3 regions of the Rhodococcus sp. IEGM 1318 genome follow, and region 1 is predicted to be linked to each of the others. Evidence: riboswitches for the same ligand, from Rfam matches in the RefSeq annotation. Region 1 holds a riboswitch; each other region holds the start of a gene.

Region 1 (4,110 bases):
GATCAAGGTCGATCCGACCATGATGAGGATCATCACCGGCAGCCAGTGCAGGACGGCGTTGTTGCCGTCGTCGACCATGGCTTGGCCGCCGCCGACAAGCAGTTCCGTCCCGTCGGGAGCGGAGATCGCACGCAGATCCGTGACTGCGGCGCTCTGCGATTGGGGCGTGGAGCCCTCGCTGTACAGCGCCTGAACCGCGATGAGTTGATTGGTGCTCGCGACGACGGTCGCCTGACCGATGCCCTCGACCTGACCGGCGGACTCGGCGATCGCTGCACCTTCGGCCGGGGTGAGAGTGTTCCCGTCCTCGGCCTGAAGGATCAACGTCGCGCCGTTACCGGTCTGAGGGAAGTCGTTGACCAACGTGTCCATCGCGACGCGAGCGGGGTCGTTGTCCGGCAGTGCGGTGTACGAGAGTTCTCCCAAACGGGCGCCGAGCAGAGGCGAGGCCATCACGAGCAGCACGGCCACGATCGTCACCGAGACCGCGACCGGACGCTTCATCACCCACGTGACGACGCGGCCCCAGAACTTGCGCGAGCGTTCCTCGCCGCGTTGCGCCGCATCCTTGCGCCACGTCAGGGCGTTGATGCGATGCCCCAGAATGGCAAGCAGCGCAGGCACAGCGGTCAGCGACAGGACTGCCGCGCTCAGTACTGCAGCGATCGCACCGAAGCCCAGAGACCGGATGACGGCCTGCGGGAAAACGAGCATGCCGCTGAACGCACAGATCAGCAGTAGACCCGAGAACATGACGGTGCGACCCGCCGTCAGAACTGTTCGCTGGGCAGCAGCTCCCGGATCCGAGCCTGAATTCAGTTCTTCACGGAACCGGCCGACCACGAACAGTCCGTAGTCGATCGCCAGTCCCAACCCGAGAAGAGAAGCGACGTTGATCGAGAATGAGGACACATCGGTGACCAAGGTGAGGATCCGGAGAACCGCCAATGCGCTCAGGACACTGAGTACACCTACGAACACCGGAACCGCGGCAGCGACGACGCCGCCGAAGATGAAGACCAGCAGCACCAGAGTGATCGGAATGGCGATGGCCTCGGCGACAACCAGGTCTTTCTCGAGTTTGGTGTTGAATGCGACGCCGACGACGGTGTTGCCCGCGAATTGTGCCTCGGCGCCTTCGACTTCGAGCTTCGGCAAGAGATCGGCGAAAGTGGCCGGCGTGACTCCCGAGTCCGGTGCCAACGTGATCGCAACGGCGCCCATGGATCCGTCGTTCGAGAGCAGACTGGCCTTGGCCGCCGCGTCCGTTCCCCAATACGACTTCACCGACGCCGTCGGCACTTCCGTTTTGAACTGGTCGACCGCGGCCGTCACTGCCGGCCCGATGTCGTCCAGGGTCTTACCGCCTGTGGGCGAATAGATCGCGATGATGTCCGGGGTCTGTGGGCCGAGGTTGTCTTCGATGATGTCGGCGACTTTCGCGGAGTCACTGCCCGGATCGATGAATCCGCCCTGGCTGAGCTTGCCGAATACTCCGAGTCCCCACACCCCACTGATGAGAACTATCAGAACCGCGAGGCTCAGTACCCACCATTTCCGGGCGACGACGGTTTGGGCCCAGCGTGTCATGTATCAACTCCGGTGTGTGGGGGCGTCTGGCCAGATCGACTGTAGTGGGCGTTTGGTCTTGAATCGGAAACGTCATGCATACTGCTCGAAGCACTTGCAAGCCACGCGTGTGGGGGAAGCCGGTCCGAATCCGGCGCTGACCCGCAACGGTAGGTCGATTCTCGGTAGTCACCGAGTGTCGGCAAGCCCGATTACCCACCGCGCGGTGTGCGACATCCATTCGTCGTGGTCTACGAAAAGGAAGTCCAGCAGGAGCTCTGGCCGAGGATCAGTGTGCGGGTGGAGTTGTCTGTCGGATTCTCATTCGTGGCTCAGAGCCCTTACGAGGTCCCCGTGTCACTTCAGTTCTCCCCGTCCCGCGCCGCCGCTGTTCTCATCGCGGTCGCCTTGGTTTCGGCAGGTTGTTCCAAAGGTCAGGAATCAGAGTCGGCGTCTGCTGCGGAATCCTTCGCACAGCCGGTGTCCGTGACCAACTGCGATCGCGAGATGACCTTCGATTCGCCGCCGCAGCGCATCGTGTCTTTGAACGGACACGTCACCGAAGCCCTCATCGAGATCGGCGCGGGTGATCGGATTGTCGGGCGGGCTTACAGTGACAACCCGCCAACTGCCGAGACCGCCGATGTATTCAACAAGATTCCCAGCCTCTCCGATACGTTTCCGAGCATGGAGCAGGTTCTCGACGTCGATCCGGACTTCGTGGTCGGAGGAATGACCAGTGCCTTCAACGAGAAGCAAGGCCGTTCCCGAGACGCTTTCGGCGAGCGCGGAATCAACACCTTCCTCTTCTCCGAATACTGTGGCACCGGTTTCCCCGACATCGGATTGCTCGAGAACGACTACACGCAACTCGGTCGAGTCCTGGGCGTCGAAGATTCCGCCCGCGAGGTCGCCGAGGAGATCAGCGATGGTCTCGATTCCGTCCGCGCTTCGGTCGGGGACGCGGCGCCGGTGCCGACCTTCTTCTACGACAGCGGTGACCAGGTTCCGACGACAATCGGCGGAGTCGGCGTCGGTCAATTGGTCGCGGAATACTCCGGCGTCTCGAACATCTTCGCCGAAGGGACAAAGCCGTACATCGACGCATCGTGGGAAGCTGTTGCCGAGCGTGCACCCCAGGCGATCGTGGTCATCGACTACGGCGACAAGACGGCCGACCAGAAGATCGACTTCCTCCGTGCCCAGCCGTTGATGGCGACCACCCCTGCTGTGCAGCAGAACCGGTTCGTCGTGGTTCCTCTCGCTGACCTGTTCGAGAGTTCACGGTTGGTGCGTTCGGCACAGACCATCGCGACAGCCTTCCATCCGGGCGCTGACGCGGCGAAGTGACCCGCACGCGTTACGGGTACGGCGCCCTGCTTGTCGGCTTGGCGATCGCCTTGGCGATCGTACTGGGGTTGGCCGTCTCCTTGGGATCGGTTCGCATTCCCGTCGGTGACGTCTGGGCGATAGTCGGAGCCCGTTTGGCGCCAGGGACTTTCGAGACATGGTGGACCGCGGCGCGGGAGTCGATCGTGATCGATTCTCGCCTACCGCGTGCCCTCACGGCTGCGGTGGTGGGTGCGTCCTTGGCGATGTCGGGTGCTGTTGCTCAGGCTGTCACACGGAATCCTCTTGCCGACCCGTATCTACTCGGAGTGTCGTCGGGTGCGGGATTCATGGTGGTGCTTGTGTCGGTGCTGGGTTTCGGTGCCGGCCTCCTCGGGGTTTTCACGATTCCGGTCGCAGCATTCGTCGGGGCGATGATCCCGTTGTTCCTCGCGCTGCTGATCGGCGGCCGGTATCCGCAGCCGACCGCGATCATTTTGGTGGGTGTCGCGCTCGCCCAGATATTCTCGGCGCTCATCACCTTTTGCATCCTGGTGTTGGCCGATGATCGGCACGTGACGTCGGTGATGCACTGGATTGCCGGCGGATTCGGAGATGCGCGATGGTCGACGCTGATCTTCCCGACTATGGCGCTAGTCGTCGTCGGTGCCGCGCTACTGTTCAGTTCGCGGTGGATGGACGTCTTGCAGACCGGTGACGACGGGGCTGCTGCACTCGGTATGAACGTCCGACGGTTCCGTGTCTTGTCCTTGCTCGCGGTCTCCGTACTGGCGGGCGCGGCAGTCAGCGTTGCCGGTGGAATCGGTTTCATCGGTCTGCTGATCCCACATCTGGCAGGCTTCATCGTCGGCACCAGAGCAATTCGACTGCTCCCTGCTGCAGCCCTGCTGGGCGCCGTCGCGATGGTTGCCGCGGATACCGCTGCGCGCTCGGTGGCGCAATCCACTGAAGTCCCGGTCGGGGTGATCACCGCCCTCGTCGGTGCGCCGATTTTCGTCTGGATGCTCTACCGGCAGTATCGGAGGCTCGAACAGTGACGCAAGCCAGAACAGTGACACAGGACAGAACAGTGACACAGGACAGAACAGTGACACAGGACAGAACAGTGACACAGGACAGAACAGTGACACTCCCGAAGGACGCCGAAGCTGCGCCTCTGCTCGAACTCGTCGAGACCCGGGCGAGGCTCGG
Region 2 (4,110 bases), on a different contig from region 1:
GAAAGTGATCACCGTTGAGCAGGACACCGTCTGGGCTCAGCAGTTCGCGGCACTGCCGGTACACCTCGACGAGCTGCTGCGGTTGCAACCAGTGCAGTGCGGTCGTCGACACGATCGCCTGAACCGGCGCAGTCACTGCAGTCGGCCAATCGGCTCCCGCCAGGTCTGCGTCGATCAGCTGCAGTCGGCCACCGAAACGAGTCGACGACTGACGGGTGACTTCCAGCAGCATCGGGTCGTAATCGATCCCTACAACGCCGGCGTGCTCGAACTTCTCGAGGATCCGGGCGCTCAGTGAACCCGGCCCGCAGGCGAGGTCGACGACCGTGAAGGGTGTCTGCGCGTACTGCAATTCGAGAACGTCGAGAATCACGTCGAAGCGCTTCTCGCGATCCGCGATGTATGCCGCTTGCTGGTCGTCCCACTGACGCACCAGTTCTCTGATCTCCGCGGACATCTAGACCACACCCAACTGGCGCAGCCCGTCGGAGAGCTGTTCGATGCCACCGACATTGCGGATCGAGGGATCCATCGTCGTGCCTTCGAGGATGATGTAACGCTTGTTCTTCACTGCGGTGAGCTTGCTGGCGACCGGGTCCGATTCGAGGAACGCGATCTTGTCTGCGGCACTGTCACCGTCTCCGCCGCGGTCGAGATCAGCGAGCACCAGCACGGTCGGGTCTCGATCGAGCACACTCTCCCAACCGATTTCGGGCCAGTACTGTTTGTTGTCGTCGAAGGCGTTTTTCGCACCCACCGCATCGGTCATGATTCCCGGTGCGCCGCAACATCCGGCGAAGTACGGAGTCTTCGTGGCGGCGTACCACCACGCCAACGTCACGTTTTCGGCTCCCAGTGACGCCGTGGCGGTGGCCGCGCGATCCTTCAGGCTCTCGGTCAGCTCGGAACCTTTGTCTTTGACATCGAACAGTGTTGCCACGTCGCCGATTTCGGAGTAGAGGTCGTCGAGCGTGAGGGCCTTGCTCTGCTCGGCATCCTGACCGGTGCACTCACTGGGCGACTGATACGTCGCGACCCCGAGGTCGGTGAACTTGGTCCGGTCGGCGATGCCTTCCGAGGTGAACGTGTAGTTGAAGGTCGTGTAGACCATGTCCGGTTCGCGTTCGAGGACACTCTCGAATGAAGGGAACTCGGTGTCGAAGGCCTTCACCTGACCACGCGCCTCGCGCAGTTCGGGGAGGACGTCGTCATCGCTCATGGCGTAGCCGGCCATCCGGTCCTGCACTCCCAGCGCGAACAGCATTTCGGCCGCAGGCTGATTTACCGCGATCGCCCGTTCGATCGGTCGCTCCACCGTGACGTCTCGGCCACAGTTCTGGACTGAGGCGCTGGATTGTTCGGCAGAACTGTCGTCGGAGGAACAGGCAACCAACGATGCGCCCAACAGGGCTGCAACGGCAGCGGCGGGTAGGCGAAGTCTGGACAGACGCATGGAATCTCGTTCTCGCAGGGGCTCGTTCGCGGAGCCCGTTACCGTGTGAACAGGCGTCTGTTGACCCCTGCTGCCAGCCGGTATTCGGACTCGAGATCGCCCCACCCGAGCGCCTTCCCAGATTCTCATCCAGTGGCGTAAGCCCGGGCGGTCACCCTCACCGCTGCGCGTCAGTTCCGGATTCACACCGGATTCCCTGACCCCCTGTGTGGAGGTCTGCTGGCACAGAGGAACTTATCACCGCAGTGCACGGCCGGTCAGGTCGGCCGGTGTACGCGATCAGATCTAGATGGCCAGGTCGTCGATGTCGGTCAGGGTTCCGCCGTCGGCGAGGATGCGCTCGTAGTTCTCGCGCCGATGGAGGTCGATCTCGGTGTTGCTGACGCCCTGCTTCGGGTAGCCGAATATCGCGACGTCGTTTTTGTCGAGCCCGACGGTCGACCGAAAGTGCTTCCGGATTGCGCGCTTCTCACTGCGCTCACCGGCGCCCGACACTACGTAGCTCTCGGGATCGGCGAGCTCGCTCTCTTTTTCTGGACGACACCGCAATACCGGCGTTGCAATCGATCATCGAGCAGTTGCCTGCCGACGTCGTCGGAATCGGCTGGGTCACAACAGATGACGAGGTCGCCTGCACCGAACTGCCCACCCTTCCCGGTCTGGCTCTTCTGTCCGTGCAGGACCACGTCGATGACGATCGATCCGCTCGCTGAATCGTAGGAACTCACCGTGTACACGCGCGAAGCGTCGTCGAAGTCCGGTCCGAGATTCATGCGTACCGTCACATTCGGGCGTGACCAGGTTGGGTCGTCGGTCGACTCGCTCAAGCGAGCGGTGATCCTCAGTAGATGGTCGCTCGGTCGCTCCATTGCCTCGACGGTCGCGAGAACGTCGTTGAGTCCGCGATTGTGGTCGGCGCTGCGTAGCACCGCAGTTGGCATCTTGGTTGGCATCTTGGTTGGTGTAGTGCCGCCGACGTCCGGTGCACATGTCATCAGTTGTGCTCCTGGATCGGATTGTTGAGGTGACGACCAGGTTAGTGTTGCCTAAGTAGGTTCAGTTGTCCGGAAGCGACATCTGTTTACCTGAAAGGACACGCTCCGCGAACAATGCGTTTGAGCGACCTGTGCTCGCGCTGCTACCGTGCTTGTGATGTCCATACGCCGCTCTTCTCTCGCTTCCGGCCGTGCACTGCGCACGGCCCGATTCGGCGTAGCGACATTCCGACGGGGGCGTAAGGCGATCGACCGCCGCCCCTCTGGTCTCGTCTGGATCGAAAGAGCCTTGGCCGCACCGGCCGGATCCGTCTGACATTCGCCACTTCGGCGGGCATTGCCTCGCTGAGATTTCGCAGTGCCGCACCTGTTGCAGTGCTGCGCATTTCCCGTACCTGAAGTTTCTCGCGGGTGAGTTGTGAGTGTCGGCGCCACCGAGCCTGGATTACCAGCCAACTCGTTTTCGTGAAAGGTACACAGCAATGAATCGTTTCGAAGGTCGTCGTATTCTCGTCACCGGCGCAGGATCTGGAATCGGGCAGGCCACCGCGCTGCGGTTGCTCGCCGAAGGTGGCCGAGTGGTTGCTGCCGACATCTCCGAGAAGGGTTTGGCGAACACCCGGAAGTCGGCAGAACATGCCTCGACGGAGGGGCGCCTCGACACCCTCGTCGTCGATATCGGTGACGAGAGTTCCGTCATCGAGGTTGTGGGTCAGGCGATTTCGACTCTCGGCGGATTGAACGTACTGGTCAACGCCGCCGGGATACTGCGTGGTGGGCACACCCACGAGACCTCGCTGGACCTGTGGAATCAGGTGCTCTCCGTGAACTTGACGGGCACTTTCCTCGTCACTCGTCAGGCACTGCCGGCTCTCCTTGCCGCCGGCAACGCAGTCGTGGTGAATTTCAGTTCCACCTCCGCTGCCTTCGCGCACCCGTACATGGCCGCGTATGCCGCAAGTAAGGGAGGAATCCAGTCCTTCACTCACGCACTGGCTCTCGAATACGGCAAGCAGGGTCTGCGTGCCGTCGCGGTAGCTCCGGGCAGTGTGAAGAGCGGGATCACCGACACCACGGCGTCGTACTTGCCTGAAGACACCGACTGGTCGCTCTTCGGCAAGTTGTCACCGATTCTGAGCACTGATCTGGAGTCCGGTGGTGCCCCCATGGCCGGGCCGGAAAGTGTTGCGGGAGTTATCGCGATGCTGGCATCCGACGATGGTGCCTTCATCACGGGCACGGAGATCCGTGTCGACGGCGGCACACACGCCTGATTCTGCGTCCGTCTGACGGCCTACCCCCCAGGCAGGCCGTCAGACGCGAGCCGTCATTCTCGCGAGCGAGTGATGGCGGGGACGACGTAGGACTGATCGAGCACGGCGGCGAAGGTTCGTACATTCTCAGTACCGGTCGGAAATCCCCGCGCGGGGCGGGCAGCCAGTTTGCCTTCGCCGTGAGATCTTTCGGCTCTTCGTGGCTGATCGTGATCGTCAGCGACCAGAAGGCGCTCACCGGCGGAGTGGGGTCGAGTCTGATTGTGTAGGTGTGGGTTCCGTTCAGCTGCTCGCCCTGATCGTCGACGTAGGTCATGATGTACGCCGCTTCGTAAGGGTGGTTACCCCACAGCCCGCCCGTGGCGGCCGCGGCGCGTTCGACGATGCG
Region 3 (4,110 bases), on a different contig from region 1:
CACTACCAAAAAGGCACACAGGGGCTTCGCCCCTAAAGCTCCGCTCGTACCAACTTCGCGGCTTCGACGAGGTTGCGCAGCGATGCCTCGACCTCGATCGGGCCGCGGGTCTTCAAACCGCAGTCCGGGTTGACCCACAACCGCTCGACCGGAACAGCTTTGAGTGCCTCTCGCAGTGATTCGGCAATCTCGTCGACGCTCGGCACACGCGGCGAGTGGATATCGTAGACACCCGGGCCGACGCCGAGGTCGAACCCGACTGAACTGAGATCGTCGAGGACCTCCATGTGTGAGCGGGCAGCCTCGATGGACGTGACGTCCGCGTCGAGGCCGGCGATGGCGCCGATCACCGCTCCGAACTCGGAGTAGCACAGGTGCGTGTGGATCGCGGTGGAATCCGCGACGCCGGAGGTGGCCAATCGGAAGGCGCCGACCGACCAGTCCAGGTAGGCGCGCTGATCCTCGGCACGCAGCGGGAGTAGTTCTCGCAGAGCCGGTTCGTCGACCTGGATGATTCCGATTCCGGCGGCCTGCAGGTCGACGGTCTCGTCTCGAATGGCCAGTGCGACTTGATTTGCCGAGTCGGCGAGGGGTTGGTCGTCACGGACGAACGACCAGGCCAGAATGGTGACGGGCCCGGTGAGCATGCCCTTGACCGGCTTGTCTGTCAGCGACTGTGCGTACGTGATCCAGTCGACGGTCATCGGCTTCGGACGTGAGACGTCGCCGTACAGAATCGGCGGACGCACGCAGCGGGTGCCGTACGACTGGACCCATCCGTTGGCGGTGGCGAAGAACCCGTCCAACTGCTCCGCGAAGTACTGCACCATGTCGTTGCGTTCCGGTTCGCCGTGAACGAGTACGTCGAGGTCCAATTTTTCCTGGAGTGCAACAACTTCGGCGATCTCGGCGCGCATGCGGTCGACGTACTCGGCTTCGTCGATCTCACCCTTGCGCAGCGCCGCGCGAGCGATACGGATCTTCGACGTTTGTGGGTACGAGCCGATAGTCGTCGAGGGCAGCGGTGGCAGAGAAAGCAACTCGTCCTGGGCAGCGCGGCGCTCGGCGGCGGGCGCGCGACCGGTCGCCGAGCTCAGAACGGCGTCCAGCCGGCCTCGAACGCTCGCGTCATTGAGTCTGCGATCGTCCTTGCGGGTCGACGCGGCAGCTCGTGCCAGCGCGAACTCGTCCTCCACCGACTCTCGTCCCTGTGTGAGAGCGGTTGCGAGAGTGACCACTTCCTTGACCTTCTCGGTGCCGAACGCGAGCCACGAGCGCAGGGCCTTGTCGACATCGGCTTCTGCGTCGAGAGTGTACGGAACGTGCAGCAGGGAGCACGATGTGGAGACGGCAAGAGTATCCACGCTGCCCAACAGAGCACCCAACGTGCTCAGTGCCGAATCCAGATCCGACCGCCAGATGTTTCGTCCGTCGACCACTCCGGCGACGACCAGTTTGCGGGCGAGTTCGGGGACGGAGCCGATCGAGTCCTGACCGGCCACCAGATCGACGGCAAATCCTTCGACACCGGTGGACGCGAGTGCGGGCAGCGCGTCACGCAGCGAGCCGAAGTATGACGCCAACAGGATCGACGGCCGCTCGGTCAGTGCCGAAAGCTGTTCGTACGCAGCGCGTGCCGCTTCGGTTTCCTCGTCGGTGCGATCACCTACGAGAGCCGGTTCGTCGAGCTGAACCCACTCCGCGCCGGCCTTCGCGAGCCGACCGAGTAGATCCGCGTAGAGGGGGAGCAGTTCGTCGAGCCGCGAGAGCAGAGGCTCGTCAGTGCCGACAGACTTCGAAAGCAACAGGAAGGTGACCGGTCCGATGACGACCGGGCGGGCTGCAATGCCGTCGGAAAGTGCTTCTGCGAGTTCGGACAAGACTTTGGACGGGTCGAGTGCGAACGTGGTGGACGGCGAGATCTCCGGCACCAGGTAGTGGTAATTGGTGTCGAACCACTTCGTCATTTCGAGCGGCGCGATGGTGTCCGTCCCACGGGCAGCTGCAAAGTAGCGGTCCAACGGATCGGCGACCGATGCGACGCGATCGGGAAGTGCTCCGAGAAGAACTGCGGTGTCGAGCATTTGATCGTAGAAGGAGAAGGTGTTGACCGGGATCGAGTCGAGGCCCAGGTCACGGAGGTCGGCCAAGCCCTGCCGACGGAGGTCACGGGCGACGCTCTGCAAGGCGTCGGCGTCGATGCGCCCCGCCCAGTAGCTTTCGGTTGCCCGCTTGAGTTCTCGATGAGGACCGATGCGCGGTGAGCCCAGCACGGTCGAAGTGAATGTCGTTGTCACGGAGTTTCTCCAGATTGCCAATGCACTGATGGCCACTGCCGGCAGACGGGTACACCTCACGAGACCCCTAGCTTCGGCGGGCAGCACTGCCCGAACCACGCACGAGGTCCGATGGAGATCTACACGCCCATTCCACGAGGCGGTGGACCGTCGGGCACGGCGTGCCCGACACAGTCGGCAGGTCTTCGGACTCGCGGGCACTCGATCGAGTTGGATCGAACCTACTGGCCGTCGCTTCCCAGGCGGATGCCCAGTGCACATAAACGGCGGTCGTTCCTGCTTACCGCTGCGGGACAGTCCCGGATTTTCACCGGGTTCCCTCTCACTCCGTCAGCTTGCGCTGACGGGGCTTCGACGCCGGGAACAGTCTTCGGGGCTCCTCATGACCGTGCCGGGCGAACCAGCTGCACCGATCAGCATAAGGCCAACCCTCCCTGCGCAGTCAAGGAGAGTCGGCGAAGGGCGCTACGCGCGTGACATGTAGGAATTCGAGTCCGGTGGTACGCGCGGAAGATTCTCGGAGGAACGTAGATTCTCCGCCATTTCCACAAGCAGATCCTGCGAAGACGGTGAGAGATCGACGACCCGAGCAGTGAGGTTTCGCAGGCGCACGTTGTGCAGCTGTTCGAGAAGAGAGAGGTCTGCTTCGCCACCGGAGATGGTCGGTGGAGTGTGGTCGGACGGGGCGTAGAAGTAGTCCGGATGGACGTTGAAGAAGTGGGCGAGGGCAGCGACCACTTCGGGTGACGGGTTGGTTCGGACGCCGGTGCGTAGTTGCGACAGGTACGGCGTCGAGATGCGGCAACCGAACTCGGTCATGCCGCGAACGACCATCGCGTTGGTGACGTGAAAGTCGGCAGTCTCGAACAGCGAGTTCAAGCGATCGTTGAACTGGTTCGACATGAGACGTCCCTTCCTCCGTTACGCACAGGCTCCGTCGATTCAATTAACTGCATCATAGCCAGTTATCGAACGATTAGCTGGTTTGGATTCTCACGAAGGGGGTCGTTTGCAGGGAAAATCCCTAGGGTAGAAGGTCCCTACTTTGAGTGATCTGGACAATTCGTCATCAAGAATCGAAGGGCGGACTATTTGCCGGCGAAGCGGATTCGGTCATGTGCGAATCAGAGCCAGCCGTTCGACTCGGCGATTCTCACGGCTTCGGCGCGGGTCGTGGCACCCGTCTTACCCATTGCGGACGACAGGTGGTTTCGAACTGTCCCTGCGGACAAGAACAGCGCCCCTGCGATGGCCGCCACGGGTGCGCCGTCGTGAGCAGCGCGCAGTACTTGGGTCTCACGCTCCGTCAGGGGCGACTCGCCGCTGACGAGGCTGTCAGCCGCAAGGGTGGGATCGACGACGCGCAGTCCGGCATGAACACGCCTGACCGCGTCGGCAAGCTGCCTGGCAGGTGTGTCCTTGACGACGAACCCGCCGGCCCCCGCGTGAAGGGCTTTACGGAGAAATCCTGGGCGCCCGAACGTGGTGACGATCAGAACCCGGGTCTCGGGTGCTGCTTCGCGAAGGGCCGCTGTCGCGGCGATACCGTCCATGCCGGGCATCTCGACGTCGAGAAGTGCGACGTCTGGACTGTGCTCGAGTACGGCAGCCACCACCTCGTCACCGCGGCCGACCTCGGCCACCACGGACAGATCGGATTCCAGATCGAGTAGCGCGGCCAAAGCTCCTCGCACGAGCGCCTGGTCGTCCGCCAAGAGCAGCCGTATGGTTGCTCGATCGCCCTGGTTGCTCACACTTTCTCCTGTTCGACGACCTGAAGTGCAAACCCTTGCGGTTCGGGATGAGTGATGAT

The links. Region 1 has a riboswitch for cobalamin ahead of R4P65_RS02485 (ABC transporter substrate-binding protein). Riboswitches for the same ligand answer to the same signal wherever they lie in the genome.
Region 2: linked by a shared signal. The riboswitch ahead of R4P65_RS31720 (ABC transporter substrate-binding protein) and the one ahead of R4P65_RS02485 (ABC transporter substrate-binding protein) in region 1 are both predicted to bind cobalamin.
Region 3: linked by a shared signal. The riboswitch ahead of metE (5-methyltetrahydropteroyltriglutamate--homocysteine S-methyltransferase) and the one ahead of R4P65_RS02485 (ABC transporter substrate-binding protein) in region 1 are both predicted to bind cobalamin.

Annotation. Positions count from the first base shown of each region.
Region 1 is NZ_JAWLSC010000001.1:536,230-540,339, forward strand. It holds gene R4P65_RS02480 (MMPL family transporter) at 1-1,590, opposite strand, end outside; cobalamin riboswitch at 1,662-1,808, shown strand; gene R4P65_RS02485 (ABC transporter substrate-binding protein) at 1,924-2,919, shown strand; gene R4P65_RS02490 (iron ABC transporter permease) at 2,916-3,956, shown strand; gene R4P65_RS02495 (ABC transporter ATP-binding protein) at 4,043-4,110, shown strand, end outside.
Region 2 is NZ_JAWLSC010000027.1:4,896-9,005, reverse strand. It holds gene R4P65_RS31725 (class I SAM-dependent methyltransferase) at 1-457, opposite strand, end outside; gene R4P65_RS31720 (ABC transporter substrate-binding protein) at 458-1,453, opposite strand; cobalamin riboswitch at 1,511-1,692, opposite strand; gene R4P65_RS31715 (hypothetical protein) at 1,739-1,948, opposite strand; gene R4P65_RS31710 (SIP domain-containing protein) at 1,912-2,166, shown strand; gene R4P65_RS31700 (SDR family oxidoreductase) at 2,931-3,722, shown strand; gene R4P65_RS31695 (DUF1214 domain-containing protein) at 3,679-4,110, opposite strand, start outside.
Region 3 is NZ_JAWLSC010000013.1:76,064-80,173, forward strand. It holds gene metE (5-methyltetrahydropteroyltriglutamate--homocysteine S-methyltransferase) at 33-2,297, opposite strand; cobalamin riboswitch at 2,456-2,657, opposite strand; gene R4P65_RS26190 (helix-turn-helix domain-containing protein) at 2,763-3,200, opposite strand; gene R4P65_RS26195 (response regulator transcription factor) at 3,422-4,051, opposite strand; gene R4P65_RS26200 (sensor histidine kinase) at 4,048-4,110, opposite strand, start outside.